Regions from separate parts of the Amycolatopsis sp. lyj-109 genome, predicted to be linked through region 1. Evidence: predicted binding sites of a transcription regulator. Region 1 holds the regulator's gene; the other holds the start of a gene.
The links. Region 1 encodes HspR, which represses chaperone genes until heat shock. Its sites were predicted from a motif close to ANNTTGAGTNNNNNNNACTCAANNT; they were not measured.

Region 1 (6,924 bases):
GGCCGTGGAAGGTCGAGAGATGGCCCGGTTGATTCGTGAGAGTTTTGCGGAGGTCGAACCGAAAGCAGATGAACTGGCGCAGTACTTCTACGGTGCGTTGTTCGTGGTCGCCCCCGATTGCCGGGATCTTTTCCCGGTCACCATGACGACGCAGCGGAGCAGGCTGCTGCGCGCACTGGTGTACGTGGTGCAGATGGTCGACCGGCCCGACGAGCTGGTCACCTTCCTCGGCCAGCTCGGCCGCGACCACCGCAAGTTCGCCGTCGTCTCCCGCCACTACGACGCCGTGGGCGTGGCGCTGATCGCCGCGCTCAAACGGTTCCTCAAGGAGAAGTGGACCCCCCAGGTCGAATCGGCGTGGACTTCGGCCTACGGGCTCATCGCCAAGACGATGCGCGAAGCCGCCCAGTCCGAGACGGGGCCGGCGGCGTGGTCGGCGACCGTGCTGGAGCACCGGAAGCTCAGCCGCGACGTCGCGCTGGTGAAGGTGCGCACGGAGGGACTGCTGCCCTACCGCGCCGGCGGGTACGTCAGCGTCGAAGTGCCACAGCGGCCGCGGTTCTGGCGGTACCTTTCGCCGGCGAACGCACCCCGCGGCGACGGTCAGCTGAGCTTCCACGTGCGCGCGGTGCCCGGCGGCTGGGTCAGCGGGAGCATCGTCAACCACACGAAACCGGGCGACGTCTGGCGCCTCGGGCCGTCGATGGGCGTGCTGAACGTGCGCCCGACGTCCACGAAACGACGGCTGCTGCTGATCGGCGGCGGCACCGGGATCACGCCGCTGCTGGCGATCCTCGACGACCTTTCACGCTGGAAGCGGAACCCGCCCGTGCACCTGTTCTTCGGCGGCCGCCGGCCGGATGACCTGTACGCGCTGGCCGAGCTGCGCCGGCTGGCCGCGACGTCGAAGTGGCTGACGGTCACCCCGGTCACCGAGGAGGGCGCACTGGCCGGCGGCGACCGCGGCACGCTCGCCCACGCCGTCACCCAGCGCGGCACGTGGCGGAACCACGACGTCCTCGTGTCCGGATCGCCGCAGATGATCCAGGCGACCGTCGCCAAGCTGCTGGCCAGGGGGATCGAGCTGGAACGAATATCCTACGACCCCTTCACCCTGGACTGAGGTTTTCTCGCTATCTTCGCCGATATGGAGATGACTATTCCGGTTCCGGACGGCACGATCGGCGGCTACCTGGCGGAACCCGCCGGCGCGGGACCCCACCCGGGCGTGGTGCTGATCCACGACGCGTTCGGGCTGAGCCAGGACACGAAGAACATCACCGACCGCTTCGCCCGCGAGGGGTATCTCGCGCTCAGCCCGGACCTGTATTCGCGTGGGGGCATGCGCCGCTGCGTCCGCCGGGTGTTCTCGGACATGTTCGCGAACCGCGGCCGCAGCTTCGACGACATCGAGGCGGCCCGCGCGCTCCTGGCCGGGCGCGAGGACAGCTCGGGCCGGATCGGCATCGCCGGGTTCTGCATGGGGGGCGGCTTCGCGCTCGTTGCGGCGTCACGCGGGTTCGACGCGTCCGCGCCGTACTACGGGCAGCTGCCGAAGAACCTGTCGGTGCTGGACGACGCCTGCCCGGTCGTCGCCAGCTTCGGCAAGAAGGACTTCGGGTTGCGCGGCGCCGCGGCGAAGCTCGAGACGGCACTCACCGAGCGCGACATCCCCCACGACGTCAAGGAGTACCCGGACGCCAGCCACGGGTTCGCCAACAAGATCGACACTGTGGCGCCGGTGAACCTGCTGCTCAAGGTCGTCGGCTTCACCTACCACCACGAATCGGCCGAAGACGCGTGGCGCCGGGTGACGTCCTTCTTCGGCGAACACCTGCAGCAGCCGTCCCGACCTTCGCACTGAGCCGAGCGGAGCAGCGCATTCGTCGAACGGCGGTAGTTCGTTGACCGTTGTGCCCGAATCGCCTTATGGTCTAGACCACATCTTCCCCGGATGTGCTCGTTCGTCCTCCCTCTTCGGAACAACGCTGTTCCCCTTCGAGGAGCCGAAATGACCTGGAAAAGAAAGCTCTTCGCGGCCGCTGCCGGAGCCCTGCTCGCGCCGGTGCTGGTCGTCGTCCTCCCCGCCACCTCCGCGAGCGCCCACGGTTACGTGTCCGATCCACCCAGCCGGCAGGCCAACTGCGCGGCCGGGAAGGTGTCGGGCTGCGGCAACATCGTCTACGAACCGCAGAGCGTCGAAGGCCCGAAGGGGCTGCGCAGCTGCAACGGCGGGTTGTCGCAGTTCGCCGAGCTGACCGACGAGTCGAAGCCGTGGCCGGCCAAGTCGGTGGGCAGCACGGTGACGTTCAACTGGGTGTTCACCGCCCGGCACTCGACGTCGAACTACGAGTACTACGTCGGCAGCACCCGGGTCGCGGTGTTCAGCGGCAACAACCAGCAGCCGCCGCCGACGCTGTCGCACACGGTGAACCTGGCCGGCTATTCGGGCCGGATCAAGGTGCTGGCGATCTGGAACATCGCGGACACGGCCAACGCGTTCTACAGCTGCGTCGACCTCCAGGTCGGCGGAGGCGGCACCCCGCCGCCGACCACCACGCCGCCCCCGACCACGACCCCGCCGCCCACCACGACCCCGCCCCCGACGACCAAGCCGCCGACGGGTGGAACGTGGGCGGCGGGCACGGCGTACAAGGCGGGCGACGTCGTGACCTACGGCGGCGCGAGCTACCGCTGCATCCAGCCGCACACGGCGATCGCGGGCTGGGAGCCGCCGAACACCCCGGCGCTCTGGCAGCGCCAGTGAAAGTGGTCCTGGCCGTCGTCGCGCTGCTGCTGACAGGTTGCGCGACGACGGCCGCCCCGCAGCACAACGCGGCCGACGTGATGTTCCTGCAGATGCTGATTCCCCAGAACCGGCAGGGCATCGAGATCGTCCGGCTGGCGGCGGCCCGCCCGCTCCCGGCGGAGGTCAAGGAGCTGGCGGCGGCGATCGAGGTGACGCAGCAGACCGAGATCGACGACATGCGCCGCTGGCTCCACGACTGGAACCAGCCCGAGGCGGTGGACCTGAACCCCCACGCCCACGCGGGCCACGGCGGCCTGAAGACGACCTCGCCGGACCTGGTGGGAGCCCTGAAGACGGCCCCGGACGGCGAGTTCACCCGCCGGTTCCTGGACGTCCTGACCGGACAGCAGCAAGGAGCGGTCGAGCTGGCCCAGACGGAGAACGGGGGAGGCGGCGGAGTCAACGCGCAGGCGCGAGACCTGGCCCGCCGGGTGATCGAGTCCCGGACGGCCGAGGTGAAGCAGTTGCTGAACGTCAAGACGTAACCCGCGGCGCGGGGTCGCGAGGGACGCCTCGCGGTCCCGCTTATGCGCGAAGGCCTCCCCGGTCGCCCGGGGAGGCCTTCGTCGCTTCGGTGCCCAGCGGCGCTCTGGTGCCCAGCGGCGCTCTGGTGGTCAGCGGCGCTTGGGACGCCAGACCACCAGCGCCGTCTGCTGGTTGAGCGGCACCAGGTCCCGGCGGTAGGACGCGTGCGCCGCCGCCGTTGCCTGTTCCGCCGCCACGTACGCCGCGGTCAGTTCCTCCGTCAGCTCGGAGATCCGGGCCCGCAGCGCGTCGACCTGGTTCTCCAGCTCGATGATGCGCTTGATGCCGGCCAGGTTGACGCCGTCCTCCTGCGACAGGCGCTGAACCTCGCGCAGCAGCGCGATGTCCCGCATCGAGTAGCGCCGCCCGCCGCCGGGGGTACGGCCCGGTGACACCAGGCCCTGCCGGTCGTACGTGCGCAACGTCTGCGCGTGCATCCCGGCGAGCTGGGCCGCCACCGAGATGACGAACACCGGGGTCTCCTCGTCCCCTTCCTGGGGAATCCCGCCGAACACCACTCTCACCTACCTTGCAGCAGCTCGGTGATCTCGGGCCGGGGGTCGTGCCCGGCCATCGCCTCGGCGTACGCCTGCAGTGCCTCGCGCGCCTTATCGTCCAGTTTGGCGGGAATCGCCGCCTGGAGGGTGACGAGCAGGTCACCTTGCGAACCGTCGCGCTTGGCGATGCCCTTGCCGCGCACGCGCAGCACGCGTCCGCTCGCGGTGCCCGGCGGCACCTTGAGCGAGACCTTGGCCTCCAGCGTCGGCACCGTGATCGTGGTGCCGAGCGTCAGCTCCGTGAAGTCCACCGGCACGGTGATCGTCAGGTCGAGCCCCTTGCGCCCGAACAGCGCGTGCGGAGCCACGTGCACCCGGACGTACAGGTCGCCCGCCTGCGCCCCGCCCCGGCCCGGCTCGCCCTGGCCGGCCAGCCGGATGCGCTGGTCGTCGTCGACGCCCGGCGGGATCCGCACGGTCAGCGTCCGCGTCCGCGTGCTGATGCCCTCGCCGCCGCACTCGGGGCACGGGTCGTCGATGATCGTCCCGCGGCCGCGGCAGTCGCGGCACGGCTCCGAGAACGCGAAGGCGCCCTGGCTGCGGCTGACCAGCCCCGACCCCGAACAGGTCGGACAGGTCCGCGGCGACGTCCCCGGCCGGGCGCCGTTGCCGCTGCACGTCGCGCAGGTCGCCGGGCTCGACAGCCGCAGCGGCAGGGTCGCGCCCTTGACCGCCTCGGTGAAGTCGATCCGGACGTCCGTCTCGACGTCGGCGCCGCGCTGCGGCCGGTTCGCCGTCGCGCCCGCCGAGGCCCGGCCGCGGCCGAAGATCCCGCCGAGGATGTCGCCAAGCCCGCCGAAGCCGCCCTGCTGACCCGCGCCGGCACCGGCCTGGCCGAAGATGTCGCCCACGTCGAAGCTGCCGCCACCGCCACCACCGCCGGGGAAGTTGAAGCCACCCCCGCCGCCGAACAGGCGCCGTGCCTCGTCGTACTCCTTGCGCTTACTCGCGTCGGAGAGCACGCCGTAGGCCTCGGAGACCGCCTTGAACTTCTGCTCCGCCTGCGCGTTGCCGGCGTTCGCGTCCGGGTGGTTCTCCTTGGCCAGCTTCCGGTAGGCCTTCTTGATTTCGTCCGCGGTGGCGTCGGAGGAGACGCCCAGTTCACGGTAGAAATCCTTACCGATCCATTCCCGTGCACTCATCGGGCGCCTCCTCCCACTTGAACCGGATAGTTCTTACTGCTGCTGCTCATCGACTCCGCCGCCGAGTGGCAGCTCGCCACCGACGGACGGGTCCCCCGGGGCCGCACCGGGCTCGTGGTCGGTCACGCCGACCAGCGCCGCCCGCAGTACGCGGTCCCCGAAGCGGTACCCGCGGCGCATGACCACGGTGACCGTCGGACCCGCCACGTCCGGCGAGGTGCTGTGCTGCACGGCCTCGTGCACGCTCGGGTCGAAGGGCTCGCCCTCGGCACCGAACGACTCGAGGCCCGCGCGCTGCAGGCCGCTGATCAGCTTGTCGCCGACGGCCTTGAACGCGCCGGTGAGGTCACCGTGCTGCTCGGCCCGCTCGAGGTCGTCGAGCAGCGGCAGCAGGTCGTTCACCACGGTCGCCTTCGCGCCGATCACGACCGCCTCGCGGTCACGCTCGACCCGCTTGCGGTAGTTGGCGTACTCGGCCTGCAGGCGCTGGAGGTCGGCGGTGCGCTCGGCCAGCTCCTTCTCCACGTCGGAGACGACCGACACCGAGTCGTCCACGATGGTCTCGCCCAGCGAGGGGCCCGCGTGCTCCACGGGCGCTTCCTCCGGCTCCGGGGCGGCGTGGGCCGGACCGGGCGGGCGGACCTGCCCGGTCTGGGGGTCCACCCGCCGCCGATCCCGCACGACCACCGGCTCCTCGGGGCCTCGGCCCTGGTTCTCGGATTCGTCGTAGCTGTGGGTCACTTCTTCTCGTCCTCTTCGACGATCTCGGCGTCCACCACGTCATCGGCCTTGGCCTGGCCGCCGGCCGCACCGGCGTCCCCGGTCGCCCCCGCACCCGCGCCACCGGCCGCACCGGCCGCCGCGTCGGCGTTCGCGTTGGCGTAGAGGGCGGTGCCCAGCTCCTGCGAAGCGGCGTTCAGCTTCTCGATCGACTCGCGGATCTTGGTCGAGTCGGTGCCCTTGAGCGCCTCGTTCGACTCGTCGATCGCGGACTTGACCTTGCCCTTGAGGTCCTCGGGCAGCTTGTCGTCGTTGTCCTTGAGGAACTTCTCGGTCTGGTAGACCAGCGTCTCCGCCTGGTTGCGGGTCTCGGCCTCTTCGCGCCGGGTCTTGTCTTCCTCGGCGTGCGCCTCGGCGTCCTTGACCATGCGCTCGATGTCGTCCTTCGGCAGCGCGGAGCCACCGGTGATCGTCATCGACTGCTCCTTGTTCGTGCCGAGGTCCTTGGCCAGGACGTGCACGATGCCGTTCGCGTCGATGTCGAAGGTGACCTCGATCTGCGGCACGCCACGCGGGGCGGGCGGGAGACCGGTCAGCTCGAACATGCCGAGCTTCTTGTTGTGCGCGGCGATCTCGCGCTCACCCTGGAACACCTGGATCTGCACCGACGGCTGGTTGTCGTCCGCGGTGGAGAAGATCTCCGAGCGCTTGGTCGGGATCGTGGTGTTGCGCTCGATGAGCTTGGTGAACACGCCACCCTTGGTCTCGATGCCCAGCGACAGCGGGGTCACGTCCAGCAGCAGGACGTCCTTGACCTCGCCCTTCAGCACGCCGGCCTGCAGCGCCGCGCCGACCGCGACGACCTCGTCCGGGTTCACGCCCTTGTTCGGCTCGCGGCCGCCGGTCAGCTCCTTGACCAGCTCGGACACGGCCGGCATGCGGGTGGAACCACCGACGAGCACGACGTGGTCGATGTCGCCGACGGCGATGCCCGCGTCCCGGATGACGTTGTTGAACGGGTTGCGGGTGCGCTCGAGCAGGTCCGAGGTGATCTTCTGGAACTCGGCACGCGACAGCTGCTCGTCGAGGAACAGCGGGTTCTTGTCCGCGTCCACGGTGATGTACGGCAGGTTGATGCTGGCCGAGTTCGAGCTGGACAGCTCGATCTTGG
Region 2 (6,924 bases), on a different contig from region 1:
ATAGGCGTCGTGGCGCAGCGTCGCCAGCAGGCGGCGGTTGTCCAGCGACGTCGCGAGGTGGCTGGCCATCGTGCCGAGCAGCTGGACGTCGTACTTGCCGAAGCCGCGCCAGCGGGACAGCCGGTCGTGCGCCTCGACGACGCCGAGCAGCCGGTTCGCGCTGCGCAGCGGGACGACGAGCGCCTCCTGCGCGCCGCGGTCGAGCAGCGCGGCGCGGACGTCGGGGTTGGCCTCGGTGATCCGGAAGTGCCGGACGTGCGCGCCGGGCAGGCGCAGCAGCGGGTCGTCGGCGGCGGGGTCGGCGGCCGGCAGGTCGTCGCCCGCGACCACGACCCGCATGGTGTCCTTCGGTTCCAGCCGGAGTCTCAGCACGACGCGGCCGGCGGCGAGCTGGTCCTTGATGCGCTCGGCGATCGTCGCCCATTCGCGGACGTCGACGCCGCCGACGAGCTCGTCGGCGCGGCTGGCCGGGCGGGCCGCGGCCTGCTGGCCCGAGCGGGCCACCATCAGGCTGACGTCGGAGAGCGCCTCCATGTCCCGCTGCTCGCGCAGCAGGTCGGAGTACGCCCAGTACAGCGCGGTGAGGCCGAGGAAGACCGCGAGCACCAGCGGCCACGCCTGGGGCGTGCTGGAGATGACGAGGTAGCCGGAGAGGCCGACGGACGCGTTGACGAAGCCGACGACCAGGATCCGCCCGGTGAGCCGGACGGCGGTGCTGACCCGCATGCGGCGCCGCAGCACGCGGACCGCGGCCAGGGCGAGCAGCGTGCTCACCAGCGGCGCGGTCAGGGTGCCGGCCAGCGCCGCGAGCCACGGGATCTTGTCGCCGGTCCCGGCGCCGACGAGGTACTTCACCAGCCCGGCGACCGCGAAGGCGCCGGTGATCTCGAGCAGGAACGCGCCCGCGTTGTAGAGGACGCGGCCGGCGACCTTGCGGGCGAGCAGCGTGCCGATGCCGGCGACCAGGTGCGCGGCCAGCACGACCTCGAACGGCGCGATGAAGAACCCGATGACGAGCGGGATCTCGGTGAACGAGATCGTCCACGAGATGCCGCTGCGGACGTCGACGTTGATGCCGAGCTGTTCGGCGAGCAGGAAGGCGACCGCGAGCACGGGCCCGATCCACAGCAGCCGGTCGTCCCAGTGGAACGGCAGCCACGAGCCGACCGCGAACGCGGCGACGAGCCCGAGGCTCAGGACGGCGAAGGTGTAGACCCGGAAGCGGCGTTCGTCGGTGCGGGCTTCGGCGGAGACGGGTGGTGTCCCGGAAGCGGCCCCCGGCCCGGGCTGCGCCTGCGCGACGGCGTCGCCGTGGGCGTTGGTGTCCGGCATCCGACCTTCCCTCCCGGCTTGTCCACCGGTGCTGATCCGTGACTTCGGGTGTGGACAAGGGCCATACCGTACCCCGTCAGGCGTACCCGTGTCCCTTTCGAGACAGTAGGAGATCACCCCAGGGTTAACAATGCCTCGAACGCGCTGACCTGCGTGGACCAGAGGGTGAAATGCCGGATGTCCGAACTCCGGCGGTTCTGTACGCACGGCACACCGGGTAGCGCTTCAATGGCTCCATGCACAGCGATGTGATTGCCACCGAGCACGCGGCACGGCTCGCGGCGGTGGATCCCCTCCTCCCCGGATCGACTCCCTTCGAAGCGGCGGAAGACGCGGTAGTACTGGAGGTCGCGACCGGCGGCTCAGCCGCGTCCGGGCTGGCCTCCCGCGTCCAGGTCGACCGCGACGCCCCGAACGCCCCGTGGCGCGCGCTGACCGAGCACCGGCTCGACGTCCAGCTGGCCGGCCCGCAGCCGGCGGCCGTCCTGGACGCCCTCCTCACCCGATGGGATGAACATCTGCGCGCGGTCGCCGAACGCGGCGACACGGAGACGGCGGCGATCGTGCCGCGCGCGAGCCGGGACGCCGCCGGAGCGCGCGAAATGCTGCACCACGGCTTCGCGCCACTGCGAGTGGTCGCGGTCCGCCCCGCGCAGCGGCTGATCCCGGCGACCCCGCTCGGGACGCCGGGGGTCAAGATCCGCAGGGCCGAGCCCGGCGACCTCGAGACCGCGGTGGAGCTCGGCATGGAGCTGCACTCCTACGACGCCCAGTACGGCACGGTGAACTGGCGCACCGGGGTCGAGGAGATCCTGGCCAAGGATCTGGCCGAGCAGCTGAAGCGGCCGGAGCCGCCGCTGTGGATCGCCCAGCTCTACGGCCGTCCGCTCGGCATGGTGAGCGTCCAGCACCCGGGCGAGACCGGCTGGATCAGCGGCCGGGTCGCGGCTTCCCGGGTGGGCTACCTGTCCTCACTGGCCGTGGCGGAGGCGGCGCGGTCGTCCGGCGTCGGCACCGCGCTGGCGACGCACGCCCACCACGTCCTCGACGAGGAAGGCGCCGACGTCGTCCTGCTGCACCACGCCGCGGCGAACCCGCTGTCGACGCCGTTCTGGTACGCCCAGGGGTACCGCCCCCTGTGGACGTACTGGCAGCGTCGACCGGCTGTTCGGTGAACTACTGGAGGATTACCGCCGGTCCCCGGGGCTTATAGGCTGACCTCGCCGCCAGCGAGGGGAGCCTGAAGTGACCGACCAGCGGGATTCCGCGCCGAGAGCGCCCGAGGGTGTCGACACCGAGAAGCCGTCCGCGGCCCGGATCTACGACTGGTACCTGGGCGGTACCCAGAACTGGGCCGTGGACCGCGAGTTCGGCCGGCGCATGGAGCAGCAGTGGCCGCTGGTGCGGCCGGGCTCGAAGCAGAACCGCGAGTTCATGAACCGCGCGGTCCGGGCGGCGCTGCGGGCCGGGATCCGGCAGTTCATCGACCTCGGCTCGGGGGTGCCGACGGCCGGGAACGTGCACGAGGTCGTCGAGGCGGAGCTGCCCGAGGACCACGACGCGAAGGTCGTCTACGTCGACTACGAGCCGGTCGCCGTCGCCCACGCGACGCTCATCCTCGAAGAGGGCATGGCGACCGACTGGGCCGGCATCGTCCAGGCCGACATGCGGAACGCGAAGTCGGTGCTGCGCGCCGAAGAGACGCGCCGCCTCATCGACTTCTCGCAGCCGGTCTGCCTGATCATGGCGGCGGTGCTGCACTTCGTCGGGCCCGACGACGACCCGGACGCGCTGCTGGCCGCGTACCGCGACGCCCTCGCGCCGGGCAGCTGGCTGGCGATTTCGCAGATGAGCGAAGGCGACGGCACCGGCGAGATGCTCGAAGGGCTGCGCTGGTTCGTCGAGCAGTACCGGAAGACGAGCAACCCGGTCTGGCTGCGCAACCGCGACGAAATCGAGCCGCTCTTCGGCGGCTGGCCGATCCTCGAACCGGGCATCGTGCACCTGCCGGACTGGCGGCCGGACCGGAAGATCAACGCCCTGGAGGCGGAGGCCCGCCCGTTCGCCTGGTGCGCCGTCGCGACCAAACCAGGCGCCTGACCTGCGGTTTCCCCGATCGCTGTGGGCGAACGCACCATCGGAAACAAACGCACCCATCGGAGAGTTGAGCTAAGCAGACTCAACTACACGAGGAGTGCACATGTCCGACACCCGCCTCCTGCCCGTGCTCCCGCTCGATGACGACGTCGTGCTGCCGGGCATGGTCGTCCCGCTCGACCTGACCGACGCCGAGACGCGAGCCGCGGTGGAGTCCGCCCAGGCCAAGACGCCTGCCCAGGCGTCCTTCCCCGGCATCCGCTCGTCCGCGGCCACCAAGGCAGAGGTCCTCATCGTCCCGCGCGTCCACGGCGAGTACGCCGAATTCGGCACCGTCGCCACGGTCGAGCGCATCGGCCGCGTGCCCGGCGGCAAGGCCGCCGTCCTGCTGCGCGGCACGGCCCGCGCGGTCGTCGGCCGGATCGCCGACGGTCCCGGCGCCGCCCGCTGGGTGCACGCCGAGGACACCACCGAGACCACCGACGACCGGACCGCGCAGCTCGCGGCCGAGTACAAGGCCGTCGTCATCTCGATCCTCCAGCAGCGCGGCGGCTGGCAGCTGATCGACGCCGTCCAGCAGGTCGAGGACGCCTCCGCGGTCGCCGACCTGTCCGGCAACGCGCCGTACCTCGACACCGACCAGAAGCTCACCCTGCTGTCCACAGTGGACGTCAGCGTCCGCCTGGAGAAGGCCCTCGAGTGGAGCAAGGAGTACCTGGCCGAACTCGAGGTGACCGACACGATCCGCAAGGACGTCACCGAGGGCATGGAGAAGCAGCAGAAGGAGTTCCTGCTGCGCCGCCAGCTCGAGGCCATCCGCAAGGAGCTCGGCGAGCTCGACGGCACCGCGCAGGACGACGACTACCGCGCCCGCGTCGAGGCCGCCGAACTGCCCGACGCCGTCAAGAAGGCCGCACTGGCCGAAGTGGACAAACTGGACCGCACGTCCGAGCAGTCCCCCGAGGGCGGCTGGATCCGCACCTGGCTGGACACCGTCCTGGAGCTGCCCTGGACCGAGCGCACCGAGGACGTCTACGACATCGCCGCGGCGCGGGCCATCCTGGACGCCGACCACGCCGGTCTGGACGACGTCAAGGAACGCATCATCGAGTACCTGGCCGTCCGGAAGCGCCGCGCGGAATCGGGTCTCGGCCCGGTCGGCGGACGGCGTTCCGGTGCGGTACTGGCCCTCGCGGGCCCTCCCGGGGTCGGCAAGACGTCGCTGGGTGAGTCCGTCGCGAAGGCGATGGGCCGCAAGTTCGTCCGGGTGGCGCTGGGCGGCATCCGCGACGAGGCGGAGATCCGCGGCCACCGCCGCACGTACGTCGGCGCGCTGCCCGGCCGGATCGTCCGCGCCATCAAGGAAGCCGGCTCGATGAACCCGGTGGTGCTGCTCGACGAGATCGACAAGGTCGGCGCCGACTACCGCGGCGACCCGACCGCGGCGCTGCTCGAAGTGCTGGACCCGGAGCAGAACCACACGTTCCGCGACCACTACCTCGAGGTCGAGCTGGACCTGTCCGACGTCGTGTTCCTGGCCACGGCCAACGCACTGGAGACCATCCCCGGCCCGCTGCTGGACCGCATGGAGCTCGTCACGCTGGACGGCTACACCGAGCACGAGAAGGTCACCATCGCCCGCGACCACCTGCTCCCCCGCGAGCTGGAGCGCGCCGGCCTGAGCGCCTCGGACGTCGTCCTGACGGACGCCGCGTTCAGCCGGATCGCCGCCGAGTACACCCGCGAGGCGGGCGTGCGCGACGTGAACCGGACGATCGCGAAGGTGCTGCGGAAAATCGCGACCAAGGTGGCGCTGGACGAGGTTTCCCTGCCGCTTTCCATCGACGCCCCCGACCTTCCGGATTACCTGGGCCGGCCGCGGCACATCCCGGAGTCGTCCCTCCCGGCGTCGACCCAGCGCACGGCAACGCCGGGCGTGGCAACGGGCCTGGCGGTGACCGGTGCCGGTGGTGACGTCCTCTACATCGAGGCGTCGCTGGCGGACCAGGAGTCCGGCGCGTCCGGCCTGCAGCTGACCGGCCAGCTCGGCGACGTGATGAAGGAGTCGGTGCAGATCGCGCTGTCGTACCTGCGGTCGCACGGCGCGGAGCTGGAGCTGCCGGTGGGCGACCTGCGCAACCGCGGCATCCACGTCCACGTCCCGGCGGGCGCGGTCCCGAAGGACGGCCCGTCGGCCGGCGTCACGATGACGACGGCGCTGGCGTCGCTGCTCTCGGGCCGCGTGGTCCGCGCGGACGTGGCGATGACGGGCGAGGTGTCCCTGACGGGCCGCGTCCTCCCGATCGGCGGCGTCAAGCAGAAGCTGCTGGCCGCGCACCGGGCGGGGATGAAGACGGTGATCATCCCGCAGCGCAACGAGCCGGACCTCGACGACGTCCCGGCCGAGGTGCTGAGCCAGCTGGACGTCCACGCGGTGGCGAACGTCCGCGAGGTCCTGGACCTCGCCCTGACCCCGGCTTCGACGCCGGTTTCCCAGGCGGCGTAACCCCGAGCGCCGCCGCCCCCGGACGGCCGGTTTCCCCTTCCCGCGGGGAAACCGGCCGCCCGCGTGTGGATTCACGCCTGGTCGTCGTCGATGAGTTCGGTGTCCGCGAGAGTGGTCCGGACGGTGAGCTCGCCGTGGCGTCCGTTGAACGCGCGCAGGGTCACCGTCGGCTCGTCGTCGGTGCTGATCGAGGTCGGCGGCGGACCGGACATCGCCTGCGTCGGGACGTCGATCGGGATAACCGCCGATTCCAGCTCGGTCGACCCCAGGCGCGCCGCGGCCGGCCGGCCGGGCCGGACCGCGGTGGCCCCCACGACGAGATCCGACTGCCCCGAAAGAACGATCTCGCGGGAGACGGCCTTAACCGCCTGTTTCAGCCCCGCCGCGGGGCGGACGCCGGCCTTCCCGACCACTCGCGCGGCCGGGTCCACCGACAGCAGGGTGTGCACGAGCGCCGCCACCTCCCCGGGGATGTCGGGCAGCAGCCGGTCCAGCGGGACGAAGGTGGCCGTCTCCGCCTGGATCCGGCGCGCGAGCTCCCGCGCGTCGGCGGCCTTCCCCGCCTCCTCGTGCGGAGCCTGCCCGGTCAGCAGGTAGTACCAGGTCGCGCCGATCGAATACAGGTCGGCCAGTTCGGGGTCGTCCTTGGCACCCAGCAGGGCTTCCGGAGCCGTGTAGTACTGCGTGCCCCCGCCGATCCGGCCGGACTCGTCCTTGTCCAGCGCGGTGAACACGCGGGCGAAACCCCAGTCGACGAGCACCAGCAACGGGCCGTCCAGCACGGCGTTGGTCGGCTTGATGTCCCCGTGACTGACGTTGTTGCTGTGGGCGTACTCCAGCGCGTCGGCGAGCTGGCCGATGTACTCGGCCGTCCGCCCGAGGGTGTAGCCGGCCCGCCCGCGCGCGGTGCCGTCGGCGATCCAGTTGACCAGGCTTCCCGGCTTGTACAGCGGCGAGGCCGTCCACAGCCACTGACGGTCGACTCCGGA

Region 2: the regulator HspR is predicted to act here: its motif matches at 3,494-3,518, upstream of lon (endopeptidase La).

Annotation. Positions count from the first base shown of each region.
Region 1 is NZ_JAJPWR010000005.1:286,710-293,633, forward strand. Features, by position in the region: gene ACLJQF_RS13470 (globin domain-containing protein) at 20-1,123, shown strand; gene ACLJQF_RS13475 (dienelactone hydrolase family protein) at 1,148-1,864, shown strand; gene ACLJQF_RS13480 (lytic polysaccharide monooxygenase) at 2,012-2,767, shown strand; gene ACLJQF_RS13485 (DUF305 domain-containing protein) at 2,764-3,294, shown strand; gene ACLJQF_RS13490 (heat shock protein transcriptional repressor HspR) at 3,424-3,849, opposite strand; gene dnaJ (molecular chaperone DnaJ) at 3,855-5,033, opposite strand; gene grpE (nucleotide exchange factor GrpE) at 5,067-5,774, opposite strand; gene dnaK (molecular chaperone DnaK) at 5,771-6,924, opposite strand, start outside.
Region 2 is NZ_JAJPWR010000002.1:242,388-249,311, forward strand. Features, by position in the region: gene ACLJQF_RS04860 (putative bifunctional diguanylate cyclase/phosphodiesterase) at 1-1,332, opposite strand, end outside; gene ACLJQF_RS04865 (GNAT family N-acetyltransferase) at 1,569-2,507, shown strand; gene ACLJQF_RS04870 (SAM-dependent methyltransferase) at 2,578-3,432, shown strand; gene lon (endopeptidase La) at 3,533-5,935, shown strand; gene ACLJQF_RS04880 (DUF4407 domain-containing protein) at 6,007-6,924, opposite strand, start outside.